DNA from 3 places in the Enterobacter cloacae complex sp. IR5418 genome. Region 2 is predicted to be linked to each of the others. Evidence: predicted binding sites of a transcription regulator. Region 2 holds the regulator's gene; each other region holds the start of a gene.
What was found. The regulator CRP, encoded in region 2, controls carbon source genes, mostly activating them, when cyclic AMP is high. The targets are predictions, from matches to a motif close to ATGTGANNNNNNTCACAT.

Region 1 (4,884 bases), on a different contig from region 2:
ACCCACAGGTTAACCCGGACATCGTCGCGATGATCGGTGCGTCTGCTGCCCTGTCACTGTCTGGTATTCCATTCAATGGCCCAATCGGTGCTGCGCGCGTTGGTTACATCAACGATCAGTACGTGCTGAACCCAACTCAGGAAGAGCTGAAAGAGAGTAAGCTGGACCTGGTTGTTGCCGGTACTGAAGCCGCGGTGCTGATGGTTGAATCCGAAGCTGAACTGCTGAGCGAAGACCAGATGCTGGGCGCTGTGGTATTTGGCCACGACCAGCAGCAGGTTGTTATCCAGAACATCAACGACCTGGTGAAAGAAGCCGGTAAACCACGTTGGGACTGGCAGCCAGAAGCGGCCAACGACGCGCTGAACGCACGTGTTGCTGCCCTGGCAGAATCTCGTCTGAGCGACGCATACCGCATCACCGACAAACAGGAGCGCTATGCTCAGGTTGATGTGATCAAATCTGAAGTGACCGCGACCCTGGTTGCCGAAGACGAAACGCTGGACGCTAACGAAATTGGCGAAATCCTGCACGCCATCGAGAAAAACGTTGTTCGTAGCCGCGTACTGGCAGGCGAGCCGCGTATCGACGGCCGTGAAAAAGACATGATCCGTGGTCTGGACGTGCGTACCGGCGTACTGCCACGTACACACGGTTCTGCGCTGTTCACCCGTGGTGAAACGCAGGCGCTGGTAACCGCGACCCTGGGTACTGCACGTGACGCACAGATCATCGACGAACTGATGGGCGAGCGCACTGACAGCTTCCTGTTCCACTATAACTTCCCTCCGTACTCTGTGGGCGAAACCGGTATGGTTGGCTCACCGAAGCGTCGTGAAATTGGTCACGGTCGTCTGGCGAAGCGCGGCGTGCTGGCAGTGATGCCAGAAGCAGACAAATTCCCGTACACCGTACGTGTTGTGTCTGAAATCACTGAATCCAACGGTTCTTCTTCCATGGCTTCCGTGTGTGGTGCCTCTCTGGCGCTGATGGATGCAGGCGTGCCAATCAAAGCCGCCGTTGCGGGTATCGCAATGGGTCTGGTGAAAGAAGGCGACAACTACGTTGTTCTGTCTGACATTCTGGGTGACGAAGACCACCTGGGCGATATGGACTTCAAAGTGGCGGGTTCCCGCGACGGTATCTCTGCCTTGCAGATGGATATCAAAATTGAAGGTATCACCAAAGAGATCATGCAGGTTGCTCTGAACCAGGCTAAAGGTGCGCGTCTGCACATCCTGGGCGTGATGGAACAGGCTATCAACGCACCACGCGGTGATATCTCTGAATTCGCTCCGCGTATTCACACCATCAAGATCAATCCAGACAAGATCAAAGATGTCATCGGTAAGGGCGGTTCTGTTATCCGTGCGCTGACCGAAGAAACGGGCACCACCATCGAAATCGAAGATGACGGTACTGTGAAAATCGCAGCAACCGACGGCGAGAAGGCGAAATACGCTATCCGTCGTATCGAAGAGATCACGGCAGAGATCGAAGTGGGCCGTATCTACAATGGTAAAGTGACCCGTATCGTTGACTTTGGTGCGTTCGTTGCCATCGGTGGCGGTAAAGAAGGTCTGGTACACATCTCTCAGATCGCTGACAAGCGTGTTGAGAAAGTGACCGATTACCTGCAAATGGGTCAGGAAGTACCGGTGAAAGTTCTGGAAGTTGACCGCCAGGGCCGTATCCGTCTGAGCATTAAAGAAGCAACCGAGCAGTCTCAGCCTGCTGCGGCGCCGGAAGCTCCGGCTGCTGAACAGCAGGGCGAGTAAGGTTGCCATTTGCCCTCCGCACTGGCGGAGGGCTTATTATCAGGCAGGACGCCTTGTTAAGCCGCCGGGGGACAGGACGTTCATCCAATAGTTGTCTTCGGGAGTGGGAAATGAAGCCTTTTTTGCGCTGGTGTTTCGTTGCGACAGCTTTAACGCTGGCAGGATGCAGCAACTCTGCCTGGCGTAAGAGCGAAGCCCTCGCAGTGCCATTGCAACCGACTTTGCAGCAGGAAGTCATTCTGGCACGCATGGAACAAATACTTGCCAGTCGGGCTTTAACCGATGACGAACGCGCACAGCTTTTATATGAGCGCGGAGTGTTGTATGATAGTCTCGGTCTGAGGGCATTAGCGCGAAATGATTTTTCACAAGCGCTGGCGATTCGACCTGATATGCCTGAAGTATTCAATTACTTAGGCATTTATTTAACGCAGGCAGGCAATTTTGATGCTGCCTATGAAGCGTTTGATTCTGTACTTGAGCTTGATCCAACTTACAACTACGCGCACTTGAATCGCGGTATCGCATTGTATTACGGCGGTCGTGATAAGTTAGCGCAAGATGATCTGCTGGCGTTTTATCAAGACGATCCTAATGATCCTTTCCGCAGCCTGTGGCTTTACATCGTTGAGCAGAAGCTCGATGAGAAGCAGGCCAAAGAAGCACTGAAACAGCGCTTCGAGAAATCGGACAAGGAACAGTGGGGATGGAACATTGTCGAGTTCTACCTGGGCAACATTAGCGAAGCAACGCTGATGGAACGCCTCAAGGCGGACGCAACGGATAACACCTCGCTCGCTGAGCATCTCAGTGAAACCAACTTCTATTTAGGTAAGTACTACCTAAGTCTGGGGGATATGGACAGCGCTACGGCACTGTTCAAATTAGCGGTTGCTAACAACGTACATAACTTCGTTGAGCACCGTTATGCATTGTTGGAATTATCGCTCTTGGGCCAGGAGCAAGACGACCTGGCAGAATCGGACCAGCAATAGCTGACGACATAAACATCAGCCCGTAATCTTTTGATTGCCATCACCTTCACTGGTGAGGGCGTTGTTGTTCGTCAATACACCTAATTTGAGCCGGTTCACACTTTTCAATGAAAATTGCTAATCATTTTCACGATGAGCTAAGTAGACTGGCCGCCATTAATATCGAGGCACTTGTACTACATGGCTGAATTCGAAACCACTTTTGCAGATCTGGGCCTGAAGGCTCCTATCCTTGAAGCCCTTAACGATCTGGGTTACGAAAAACCATCTCCGATCCAGGCTGAGTGTATCCCACACCTGCTTTCTGGTCGTGACGTGCTGGGCATGGCCCAGACTGGTAGCGGTAAAACCGCAGCATTCTCGCTGCCGCTGCTGAACAACATTGATCCGGACCTGCGTGCACCGCAGATCCTTGTCCTGGCTCCAACCCGTGAACTGGCTGTTCAGGTTGCTGAAGCCATGACGGAATTCTCTAAACATATGCGCGGCGTAAACGTGGTAGCCCTGTACGGCGGCCAGCGTTATGACGTGCAGTTACGCGCCCTGCGCCAGGGCCCACAGATTGTTGTCGGTACGCCGGGCCGTCTGCTGGATCACCTGAAGCGCGGTACCCTGGACCTCTCTAAACTGAGCGGCCTGGTACTGGACGAAGCCGATGAAATGCTGCGTATGGGCTTCATCGAAGACGTTGAAACCATCATGGCGCAGATCCCGGAAGGTCATCAGACCGCTCTGTTCTCTGCAACCATGCCAGAAGCGATCCGTCGCATTACCCGCCGCTTCATGAAAGAGCCGCAGGAAGTGCGCATTCAGTCCAGCGTCACTACTCGCCCGGACATCAGCCAGAGCTACTGGTCTGTGTACGGCATGCGCAAAAACGAAGCGCTGGTGCGTTTCCTGGAAGCGGAAGATTTTGATGCGGCGATTATCTTCGTTCGTACCAAGAACGCGACCCTGGAAGTGGCTGAAGCCCTGGAGCGTAGCGGCTACAACAGCGCCGCGCTGAACGGCGACATGAACCAGGCTCTGCGTGAGCAGACGCTGGAGCGTCTGAAAGACGGTCGTCTGGATATCCTTATTGCAACTGACGTGGCAGCACGTGGCCTGGACGTTGAGCGTATCAGCCTGGTTGTTAACTATGATATCCCAATGGATTCCGAGTCTTACGTTCACCGTATCGGCCGTACCGGTCGTGCGGGTCGTGCGGGTCGTGCGCTGCTGTTCGTTGAGAACCGCGAGCGTCGTCTGCTGCGTAACATCGAACGCACCATGAAGCTGACCATTCCAGAAGCTGAACTGCCAAACGCAGAACTGCTGGGCAAACGCCGCCTGGAAAAATTCGCCGCGAAAGTACAGCAGCAGCTGGAAAGCAGCGATCTGGATCAGTACCGTGCGCTGCTGTCGCAGATCCAGCCTGTCGCTGAAGGCGAAGAGCTGGACATGGAAACCCTGGCCGCAGCACTGCTGAAAATGGCCCAGGGCGAACGTAGCCTGATCGTGCCACCTGATGCACCGATGCGTCCTAAGCGTGAGTTCCGTGACCGTGACGATCGTTTCGAACGTCGTGGCGACCGTAACGACCGTGGTCCACGTGGTGACCGTCCAGAGCGTGGTGGTGAAGACCGTCCACGTCGTGAGCGTCGTGACGCGGGCGACATGGAACTGTATCGCATTGAAGTGGGCCGTGATGATGGTGTTGAAGTTCGTCACATCGTTGGCGCGATCGCGAACGAAGGCGACATCAGCAGCCGTTACATTGGTAACATCAAGCTTTTCGGTTCCCACTCCACCATCGAGCTGCCAAAAGGCATGCCGGGCGAAGTACTGCAACACTTTACTCGCACCCGCATCCTGAACAAGCCGATGAACATGCAGCTGCTGGGCGATGCACAGCCACGTCCTGACCGTGGCGGCGAACGTCGTGGCGGTGGTCGCGGTTTCGGTGGTGAGCGTCGTGAAGGCGGTCGTAGCGAAGGCCGCGGTGAACCCCGTCGTTTCTCCGGTGAGCGCCGCGAAAACCGTGGTCCACGCCGTGAAGAAGGCACCAGCCGTCGTCGTTTCGGTGACGCGTAAGCCTTTCGATTCTGACGTAAAGTAAAATATACAGCCCC
Region 2 (4,884 bases):
GGTTTTCGCGGATCTACCAGCGTTACCTGCTCAACCTGCTGAAAGCCAACGCCGCGCGCAAGCTGAAGGCCTATCCCGATACGCTGCCTGTGACGCTGCAACAGCTCAAACGCGTGAAGCGCCTGCGCGAGTTTGATGATTTGATCACCTCGAAAATTCACGGCTTTGCCGATGCGATTGACTATTACCGTCAGTGCAGCGCCATGCCTTTACTGAATCAAATCACGAAACCTACGCTGATTATCCACGCCAAAGATGACCCGTTTATGGATCATCACTCGATCCCCGCGCCCGAACATCTGCCGGCCAACGTGGAGTATCAGCTCACCCAGTTCGGCGGACACGTCGGCTTTGTTGGCGGCACGCTGCGTCGGCCAAAAATGTGGCTTGAGACGCGTATTCCCGACTGGTTAACGGCTTATCTGGACGGTAAAAAATGATTATTCCCTGGCAGGATCTCTCTCCCGAAACGCTCGATAATCTGATTGAAAGCTTTGTCTTGCGCGAAGGCACCGATTATGGTGAACATGAACGTTCGCTTGAACAAAAGGTCAACGATGTTAAGCGCCAGCTTAAAAGCGGCGACGTGGTGCTGGTATGGTCCGAACTGCATGAGACGGTCAATATCATGCCCCGCAACGCGTTTCATGGCTGATCTTTACACTTTTCCAGTCAGGGAGTTGCTATGTCTGCCAGACATCCGGTTATTGCCGTTACGGGTTCGAGTGGGGCGGGTACCACTACCACCAGCCTCGCCTTCCGCAAGATCTTCGCCCAGCTTAACTTACGGGCGGCAGAGGTAGAGGGCGACAGCTTTCACCGCTACACGCGCCCGGAGATGGATATGGCCATCCGCAAGGCGCGCGATCTGGGTAAACACATCAGCTACTTCGGCCCGGAGGCGAATGACTTCGGCCTGCTGGAGCAAACCTTCCGCGAATACGGGCAGAGCGGCACCGGGCAGTCCCGCAAGTATCTGCACACCTACGATGAAGCCGTGCCCTGGAACCAGGTTCCCGGCACATTCACGCCCTGGCAACCGCTGCCGGAACCGACTGACGTGCTGTTTTACGAAGGATTGCACGGCGGCGTGGTGACGCCTCAGCACGACGTGGCGCGCCATGTGGATTTGCTGGTGGGGGTGGTGCCGATCGTTAACCTTGAGTGGATCCAGAAGCTGACGCGTGACATGAGCGAGCGCGGCCATTCGCGCGAGGCGGTCATGGACTCGGTTGTGCGCTCCATGGAAGACTACATCAACTTCCTGACGCCACAGTTCTCCCGCACCCACATTAACTTCCAGCGCGTCCCCACCGTGGACACCTCCAACCCGTTCGCCGCAAAAAGCATCCCGTCGCTGGACGAGAGCTTTGTGGTGATCCACTTCCGCAACCTGGAAGGCATTGATTACCCCTGGCTGCTGGCGATGCTACAGGGTTCGTTTATTTCGCACATGAATACGTTAGTGGTGCCGGGCGGAAAAATGGGGCTGGCGATGGAGCTGATTATGACACCGCTGGTGCAGCGGCTGATGGAAGGAAAGCAGATCGCGTGACGCCTGTTGCCGGATGGCGCTGCGCTTACCGGGCCTACGGGCGTGCAGTTGTAGGGCGGGTCAGCGAAGCGCCACCCGCCAAAAGATTACGCCTCGATCACTTCATACGAATGGGTGATGTTTACCGCTTTTTCCAGCATCAACGCCACAGAGCAGTACTTCTCCGCAGAGAGATCTACCGCGCGTGACACCGCCGCGTCCTTCAGCGCTTTGCCGGTGACGATAAAGTGCAGATTGATATGGGTAAACAGGCGTGGCGCCTCTTCGCGACGTTCCGACGTCAGCTTCACTTCACAACCGGTCACGTCATGACGGCCTTTTTGCAGGATCGACACCACGTCGATCGCACTGCATCCCCCTGCCGCCATCAGCACCATTTCCATTGGGCTTGGCGCTTTATCACCGGAGTTGCCATCCATCAAAACCTGGTGCCCGGAAGCAGACTCGCCCAGGAACGTTAACCCTTCAACCCATTTCACACGCGCTTGCATATTCACTCACTCCAACGTTGCATTTTTTATGACAGATTACGTGTACGTTACATTTCTCGCAACGGAAGGCGACCTGCGTCATGCTGAAGCGAGACACCAGGAGACACGCGGCGAAAGCTATGCTAAAACACTCTGGATGCTACAGTAATACATTGACGTTACACATGTATGCAGAGGACATCAAACTTTACTGGCTGCGAAACGTTACGACAGCCGACTTCCCAGGTATGGGTAAGAATTCGATTGCAACCCCAGAGTCCGGATGCATCTTATGACTCTGGTGACAGCTTATAACAGAGGATAACAGCGCATGGTGCTTGGCAAACCGCAAACAGACCCGACTCTCGAATGGTTCTTGTCTCATTGCCACATTCATAAGTACCCATCAAAGAGCACGCTGATTCACCAGGGTGAAAAGGCGGAAACGTTGTATTACATCGTTAAAGGCTCGGTGGCCGTGCTGATCAAAGATGAAGAAGGGAAAGAGATGATCCTTTCTTATCTGAACCAGGGCGATTTTATCGGTGAACTGGGCCTGTTTGAAGAAGGCCAGGAACGTAGCGCCTGGGTTCGTGCAAAAACAGCATGTGAAGTGGCTGAAATTTCTTACAAGAAATTCCGTCAGCTGATTCAGGTCAACCCTGACATCCTGATGCGTCTTTCTTCCCAGATGGCACGCCGTCTGCAAGTGACCTCTGAGAAGGTGGGTAACCTCGCCTTCCTGGACGTGACCGGTCGTATTGCGCAGACGCTGTTGAACCTGGCGAAACAGCCAGACGCCATGACCCACCCTGACGGCATGCAAATTAAAATTACCCGCCAGGAAATCGGTCAGATCGTCGGCTGCTCCCGTGAAACAGTGGGCCGTATCCTGAAGATGCTGGAAGATCAGAACCTGATCTCTGCCCACGGTAAAACTATCGTGGTTTACGGAACCCGTTAATTGTGGTCAAACGGCGTGCCGCCGCAGGGTGGCACGCCGTTTTTGTCTCTACTCCCCATGTGGCGCAGGCTGATCTATCACCCGGAAGTTAACTACGCACTGCGACAAACGCTGGTGTTGTGTCTTCCCGTGGCCGTGGGCCTGATCCTCGGACATCTTCAGCAAGGCCTGCTGTTTTCCCTCGTCCCCGCCTGCTGCAACATTGCCGGTCTGGATACGCCGCATAAACGCTTTTTTAAACGTCTGATTATCGGCGGCTGCCTGTTTGCGGGCTGTAGCCTTGCCGTACAGCTTTTGCTGGCTCGTGATATCCCGCTGCCGCTGATCCTGACCGTGCTGGCGATGACGCTCGGCGTCACCGCGGAAATCAGCTCGCTGCACGCCCGCCTGCTTCCCGCGTCGCTGATTGCCGCCATCTTCACCTTAAGCCTTGCGGGCAATATGCCGGTGTGGGAGCCGCTACTGATCTACGCCCTGGGGACATTATGGTACGGCCTGTTTAACTGGTTCTGGTTCTGGCTGTGGCGGGAACAGCCGCTGCGCGAATCCCTGAGCCTGCTCTACGTGCAGCTTGCTGAATACTGCGAAGCAAAATACACCCTGCTCACTCAACATACCGACCCGGAAAAATCCCTGCCGCCGCTGCTGGCGCGTCAGCAAAAAGTGGTGGATCTCATCAGCCAGTGCTATCAGCAGTTGCACATGCTTGCCGCCAACAAAAATCATGAATACAAGCGGCTGCTGCGTACCTTCCAAGTCGGGCTGGATTTGCAGGAGCATATCTCCGTCAGCCTTCATAATCCGGAAGAGGTGCAAAAGCTGGTGGAGCGCAGCCATGCGGAAGCGGTGATCCGCTGGAACGCGCAGACCGTCGCGGCGCGCCTGCGGGTGCTGGCTGACGATATCCTCTATCACCGCTACCCGACGCGCTTTAACATGGACAAACAGCTCGGCGCGCTGGAAAAGATTGCGCGTCAGCACGCGGATAACCCGGTCGGGCAGTTTGCCGCCTGGCATTTCAGCCGCATCGCCCGGGTGTTGCGCACCCAGCGCCCGCTTTATGCCCGGGACCTGATGGCCGATAAGCAAAAACGGCTGCCGCTGCTGCCCGCCCTCAAAAGCTATCTTTCACTGAAGTCTTCCGCCCTGCGCAACGCCGCGCGCATCAGTGTGATGCTGAGCATCGCCAGCCTGATGGGAGTGGCCCTGCACCTGCCGAAACCCTACTGGATCTTAATGACCGTGCTGTTTGTTACCCAGAACGGCTATGGCGCCACGCGGGTACGCATTCTGCATCGGGCGGGCGGGACGATGGCGGGGCTGATTATCGCGGGCGTGACGCTGCACTTCCATGTGCCGGAGGGCTATACCCTGGCCGGTATGCTGGCGATCACGCTGGTGAGTTACCTGATCATCCGCAAAAACTACGGCTGGGCGATGGTGGGCTTTACGGTGACGGCGGTATATACCCTACAACTGCTCACGCTTAACGGGGAACAATTTATTATTGCCCGGCTGGTCGATACGCTGATTGGCTGCCTGATCGCCTTTGGCGGCATGGTCTGGCTGTGGCCGCAGTGGCAAAGCGGGTTGCTGAGGCAGAACGCCCACGATGCGCTGGAAGCCGACCAGCAGGCCATACGTCTTATCCTGAGCGATGACCCGCAGCCTTCTCCGCTGGCTTACGAGCGCATGAAGGTCAACCAGGCGCATAACGCCCTGTTCAACTCCCTTAACCAGGCCATGCAGGAGCCGGGCTTTAACGCGCACTACCTGGCGGATATGAAACTGTGGGTCACGCACAGCCAGTTCATCGTCGAGCATATTAACGCCATGACCACGCTGGCGCGCGAGCACACGATGCTGACGCCGGATCTGGCGCAGCGCTATTTGCA
Region 3 (4,884 bases), on a different contig from region 2:
GAGATCAAACCGCTGGAGTCGATGAAGTGCGTTTCGAGGTTGGTGTGCTCGGCGACTTCTTCGTCATCGAAGGTTGGCGGGGTAAAGACATCGAGATCTTTCAGGCTGCGGCCTTGCAGCAGTTCGGTCACGGTACGCTCCAGCGCCACGCCGAAGTCCGGGTGCGCGCCGAAAGAGGCGAAGCAGGTGCCATTTGCCGGGTTGAACAGGACCACGCAGATCACCGGATATTTGCCGCCCAGAGAGCCGTCATAAGCAAAGATTGGGAAACCTTCCGCTTCCAGTTTGGCGATGGATTCCACCACGCCCGGGTAGCGCGCCAGCACGTCTGCCGGGATCTCCGGCAGGCTGATGGATTCAGCAATAATGCGGTTTTTGATGTGACGCTCGAAAACTTCAGACAATCCCTGCACGCGCGCTTCGTTACGGGTGTTACCGGCAGACATGCCGTTAGACACATACAGGTTGCCGACGATGTTCATCGGAATATAAACGGTCTGCTCGTCAGACTGACGGGTGAACGGCAGGGCGCAGATCCCACGCTCTTCATTGCCAGACTGAAGATCGATCAGCATGCTGGCGGTCAGTTCGTTTTCCGGATCGTAGAACGCGCGCAGGCGGGCATCGAGAATGCCTTCCGGCAGTTCGTCATCTTCGGCCAGCGGGAACCATTTTTCGTTCGGGTAGTGAACGAACGGACCGTTGGCGATGGTTTCGCCCAGCCAGAAGTCGGCGAAGAAATAGTTGGTGGACAGACGCTCAAAATACTCACCCAGCGCAGAGGCCAGCGCCGCTTTTTTGGTCGCGCCTTTACCGTTGGTAAAGCACAGCGCACAGTCTTTGTCGCGAATATGCACGGACCAGACGTGAGGCACCGGATTCAGCCAGGAGGCTTCTTCGATATTAAAGCCCAGGTCGGTCAGTTTCTGCTGGAAGCGAGCGATGGAATCTTCCAGAGCGGCGTCTTTGCCGGGGATAAACGTTTGAGTCATGGCGTTCACTTTTATCGTACGTAAAGCGCGCAATGATACGGGTTTTGCGTGACGGGTGCTATCTCCGACGAAAATAAATGGCTGGGCTATGCTTATAAGCAGTAACCTACTGTTAAGGCATAGAAAAATGAAAGCATTTGATCTCCAGCGGATGGCGTTTGATAAAGTCCCCCCAGAGTTTTTAGGCGAAGTGGCGCTGCGCAGTCTGTACACCTTTGTACTCGTTTTCCTGTTTCTGAAAATCACCGGACGCCGTGGCGTGCGGCAGATGTCGCTGTTTGAAGTGTTGATCATCCTGACGCTGGGGTCGGCGGCAGGGGACGTTGCCTTTTATGACGATGTGCCGATGGTGCCGGTCTTTATCGTCTTCGTGACGCTTGCGCTGCTGTACCGGCTGGTCATGTGGCTGATGTCGAAAAGCGAGAAACTGGAAGATCTGTTGGAAGGGAAGCCGGTGGTGATTGTCGAAGAGGGTCAACTGGCCTGGGAGAATGTGAAAAGCGCCAATATGACGGAGTTTGAGTTTTTTATGGAACTCCGTCTGAGCAGCGTTGAGCAACTGGGGCAGGTACGTCTGGCGATTATGGAAACGAACGGTCAAATCAGCGTCTATTACTATTCTGACGATGAGGTGAAGCCCGGCCTGTGTATTCTGCCGGATATGCTCATTGAACGATACAAAACCGTACCTGAAGCGGGCGAGTACGCCTGCATAAAATGTAGTCATGTGGTGGTCATGCAGGCGGGCGATCATCAATTATGCCCCCGCTGTACGAATCCAGAATGGACGAAGGTTAGCCGGGCTAAACGCATCACCTGACAGCGATTTTGTCGGTTTTGTGACAACGGTGCGGCAGATTGTTTTGTGTGACGAGGGACACATTTCTCCGGCCATCAGTTTTAGACATTGCGGCGCGTGTCACTGAATGATAAAACCGATATCCACAGTTATAACTTATGGCTTTTAGCGTGGTGAGGGGAAATGGCTCAAGTCTTTAATTTCAGTTCAGGTCCGGCAATGTTACCGGCAGACGTACTTAAACAGGCTCAACAGGAGCTGTGTGACTGGAACGGTCTGGGTACGTCGGTGATGGAAGTCAGCCACCGGGGTAAAGCGTTTATTCAGGTGGCGGAAGAGGCAGAAAAGGATTTTCGCGATCTGCTGAATATTCCCTCGAACTACAAAGTATTGTTCTGTCACGGCGGCGGACGCGGCCAGTTTGCGGGTATCCCGCTCAATCTGCTCGGCGACAAAACCACCGCTGATTACGTTGATGCCGGCTACTGGGCAGCCAGTGCGGTAAAAGAAGCACACAAATATTGCACACCGAATGTTATCGATGCAAAAGTGACCGTTGACGGTCTGCGTGCCGTGAAGCCAATGCGCGAGTGGCAGCTTTCTGACAACGCCGCGTATCTCCACTACTGCCCGAACGAAACCATCGACGGTATCGCCATACACGAAGAGCCAGACTTTGGCGAAAATGTCATCGTGACAGCGGACCTCTCTTCCACCATTCTGTCTACCCCGCTGGATGTCAGCCGCTACGGCGTCATCTATGCGGGTGCCCAGAAAAACATCGGTCCTGCGGGTCTGACTATCGTTATCGTGCGTGAAGACCTGCTGGGGAAAGCCCATAAGTCTTGCCCGTCAATTCTGGATTACACTGTCCTGAACGACAACGATTCCATGTTCAATACCCCACCAACGTTTGCCTGGTATCTCTCCGGCCTGGTCTTCAAATGGCTGAAGCAAAAAGGCGGCGTGGCGCAGATGGACAAGATCAATCAGCAAAAAGCTGAACTGCTGTACGGCGTGATCGACAAGAGTGATTTCTACCGTAACGACGTCGCCAATACTAACCGTTCACGCATGAACGTGCCGTTCCAGCTGGCGGACAGCAACCTGGATAACGTGTTCCTGGAAGAGTCCTTCGCGGCGGGTCTGCATGCGCTGAAAGGCCACCGAGTAGTAGGCGGCATGCGCGCCTCTATCTATAACGCCATGCCGCTGGAAGGCGTTAAGGCCCTGACTGATTTCATGATCGACTTCGAACGTCGTCACGGTTAATTGGCTGTTTTTCACCCCCGCAGCGTTCCTGCGGGGTTTTTATTATGTTGAGTTGAGAGTTGAGTTTCATGGAATCCCTGACGTTACAACCTATCGCGCGGGTAGATGGCACCATTAATCTGCCTGGTTCAAAAAGTGTCTCGAACCGCGCTCTGCTGCTGGCAGCTCTGGCAAACGGCACCACCGTCCTCACCAATCTGCTGGACAGCGATGACGTGCGCCATATGCTCAATGCACTGAAAGCGTTGGGCGTTCAGTACGCGCTGTCTGACGATCGTACCCGTTGTGAAGTCACCGGTAACGGCGGTGCGTTACATTCTGCTGAAGCGCTGGAGCTTTTCCTGGGTAACGCGGGTACAGCGATGCGTCCTCTGGCCGCAGCGCTGTGTCTGGGGAACAACAATATTGTGCTGACCGGTGAGCCGCGAATGAAAGAGCGTCCGATCGGCCATCTGGTGGATGCCTTGCGTCAGGGCGGCGCGCAGATCGATTATCTTGAGCAGGAAAATTACCCGCCCCTGCGTCTGCGCGGTGGTTTTACAGGCGGTAACGTTGAGGTTGACGGCAGCGTTTCCAGCCAGTTCCTGACCGCGCTGCTGATGACCGCACCGCTGGCACCAGAGGACACCGTTATCAGCATTAAAGGCGACCTGGTCTCTAAGCCGTATATTGATATCACGCTGCACCTGATGAACACCTTTGGTGTTGTGGTGGAAAACCAGTTATATCAGCGCTTCGTGGTGCGTGGAGCGCAGCAGTATCAGTCCCCGGGCAACTACCTGGTTGAAGGTGATGCTTCCTCCGCCTCCTATTTCCTTGCCGCTGGCGCGATCAAAGGCGGTACGGTAAAAGTGACGGGTATTGGCCGCAACAGCGTGCAGGGCGATATCCGTTTTGCTGACGTACTGGAAAAAATGGGCGCGGTGGTGACCTGGGGTGATGATTTTATCGCCTGTACCCACGGCGAGCTGAACGCCATCGATATGGACATGAACCATATTCCGGATGCGGCGATGACCATTGCTACGGCGGCGCTGTTTGCCAAAGGAACCACTACACTGCGTAACATCTACAACTGGCGCGTAAAAGAGACGGACCGCCTGTTCGCAATGGCAACCGAGCTGCGTAAAGTGGGTGCGGAGGTAGAAGAGGGCGAAGACTACATTCGCATCACGCCGCCAGCGAAACTGCAATTTGCAGAAATTGGCACCTACAACGATCACCGCATGGCGATGTGTTTCTCGCTGGTGGCGCTGTCCGATACGCCTGTGACTATTCTCGATCCGAAGTGTACGGCAAAAACCTTCCCGGACTACTTCGAGCAGCTGGCGCGCATCAGCACTCCGGCCTGATGACCCTATGCCGCATCATTCGATGCGGCATTTCCTTACGCTTTCTGACAGTCATCCTCTTTCATTTCTTCTACACTCTGCTTCAATCATTCCGTAATTTGCACGCAAAGGTAACAGTTGCGCACGTTGGCGCGTATAATGCGCGGCGTTCATGTAAACGGTATGCCTTAATTAAGGAGAAAAAGATGACGGCAATTGCCCCGGTAATCACCATTGATGGGCCAAGTGGCGCAGGGAAAGGTACTCTGTGCAAAGCGATGGCGGAAGCATTGCAATGGCATCTTTTAGATTCGGGAGCAATCTATCGCGTGCTGGCGCTGGCTGCGCTGCATCATCATGTGGATGTTGCGTCTGAAGAAGCGCTGGTGCCGCTGGCTGCGCATCTGGATGTGCGCTTTGTCTCTACTGATGGCAACCTTGAAGTGATCCTGGAAGGGGAAGATGTCAGCGGTGAAATCCGTACGCAGGA

Region 1: a site for CRP is predicted at 2,857-2,874, ahead of yrbN (protein YrbN). Genes of this name have one in related genera too.
Region 3: a site for CRP is predicted at 1,858-1,875, ahead of serC (3-phosphoserine/phosphohydroxythreonine transaminase). Genes of this name have one in related genera too.

Annotation. Positions count from the first base shown of each region.
Region 1 covers NZ_JBMKHS010000007.1:68,027-72,910, reverse strand. The annotation lists gene pnp (polyribonucleotide nucleotidyltransferase) at 1-1,778, shown strand, start outside; gene nlpI (lipoprotein NlpI) at 1,889-2,773, shown strand; gene yrbN (protein YrbN) at 2,881-2,961, shown strand; gene ACOTX7_RS07960 (DEAD/DEAH family ATP-dependent RNA helicase) at 2,954-4,846, shown strand.
Region 2 covers NZ_JBMKHS010000006.1:167,220-172,103, reverse strand. The annotation lists gene ACOTX7_RS07490 (hydrolase) at 1-440, shown strand, start outside; gene ACOTX7_RS07485 (YheU family protein) at 437-655, shown strand; gene ACOTX7_RS07480 (phosphoribulokinase) at 686-1,555, shown strand; gene ACOTX7_RS07475 (OsmC family protein) at 1,642-2,046, opposite strand; gene crp (cAMP-activated global transcriptional regulator CRP) at 2,357-2,989, shown strand; gene ACOTX7_RS07465 (YccS/YhfK family putative transporter) at 3,047-4,884, shown strand, end outside.
Region 3 covers NZ_JBMKHS010000012.1:106,172-111,055, reverse strand. The annotation lists gene ycaO (30S ribosomal protein S12 methylthiotransferase accessory factor YcaO) at 1-992, opposite strand, end outside; gene ACOTX7_RS12030 (DUF421 domain-containing protein) at 1,120-1,812, shown strand; gene serC (3-phosphoserine/phosphohydroxythreonine transaminase) at 1,975-3,063, shown strand; gene aroA (3-phosphoshikimate 1-carboxyvinyltransferase) at 3,132-4,415, shown strand; gene cmk ((d)CMP kinase) at 4,601-4,884, shown strand, end outside.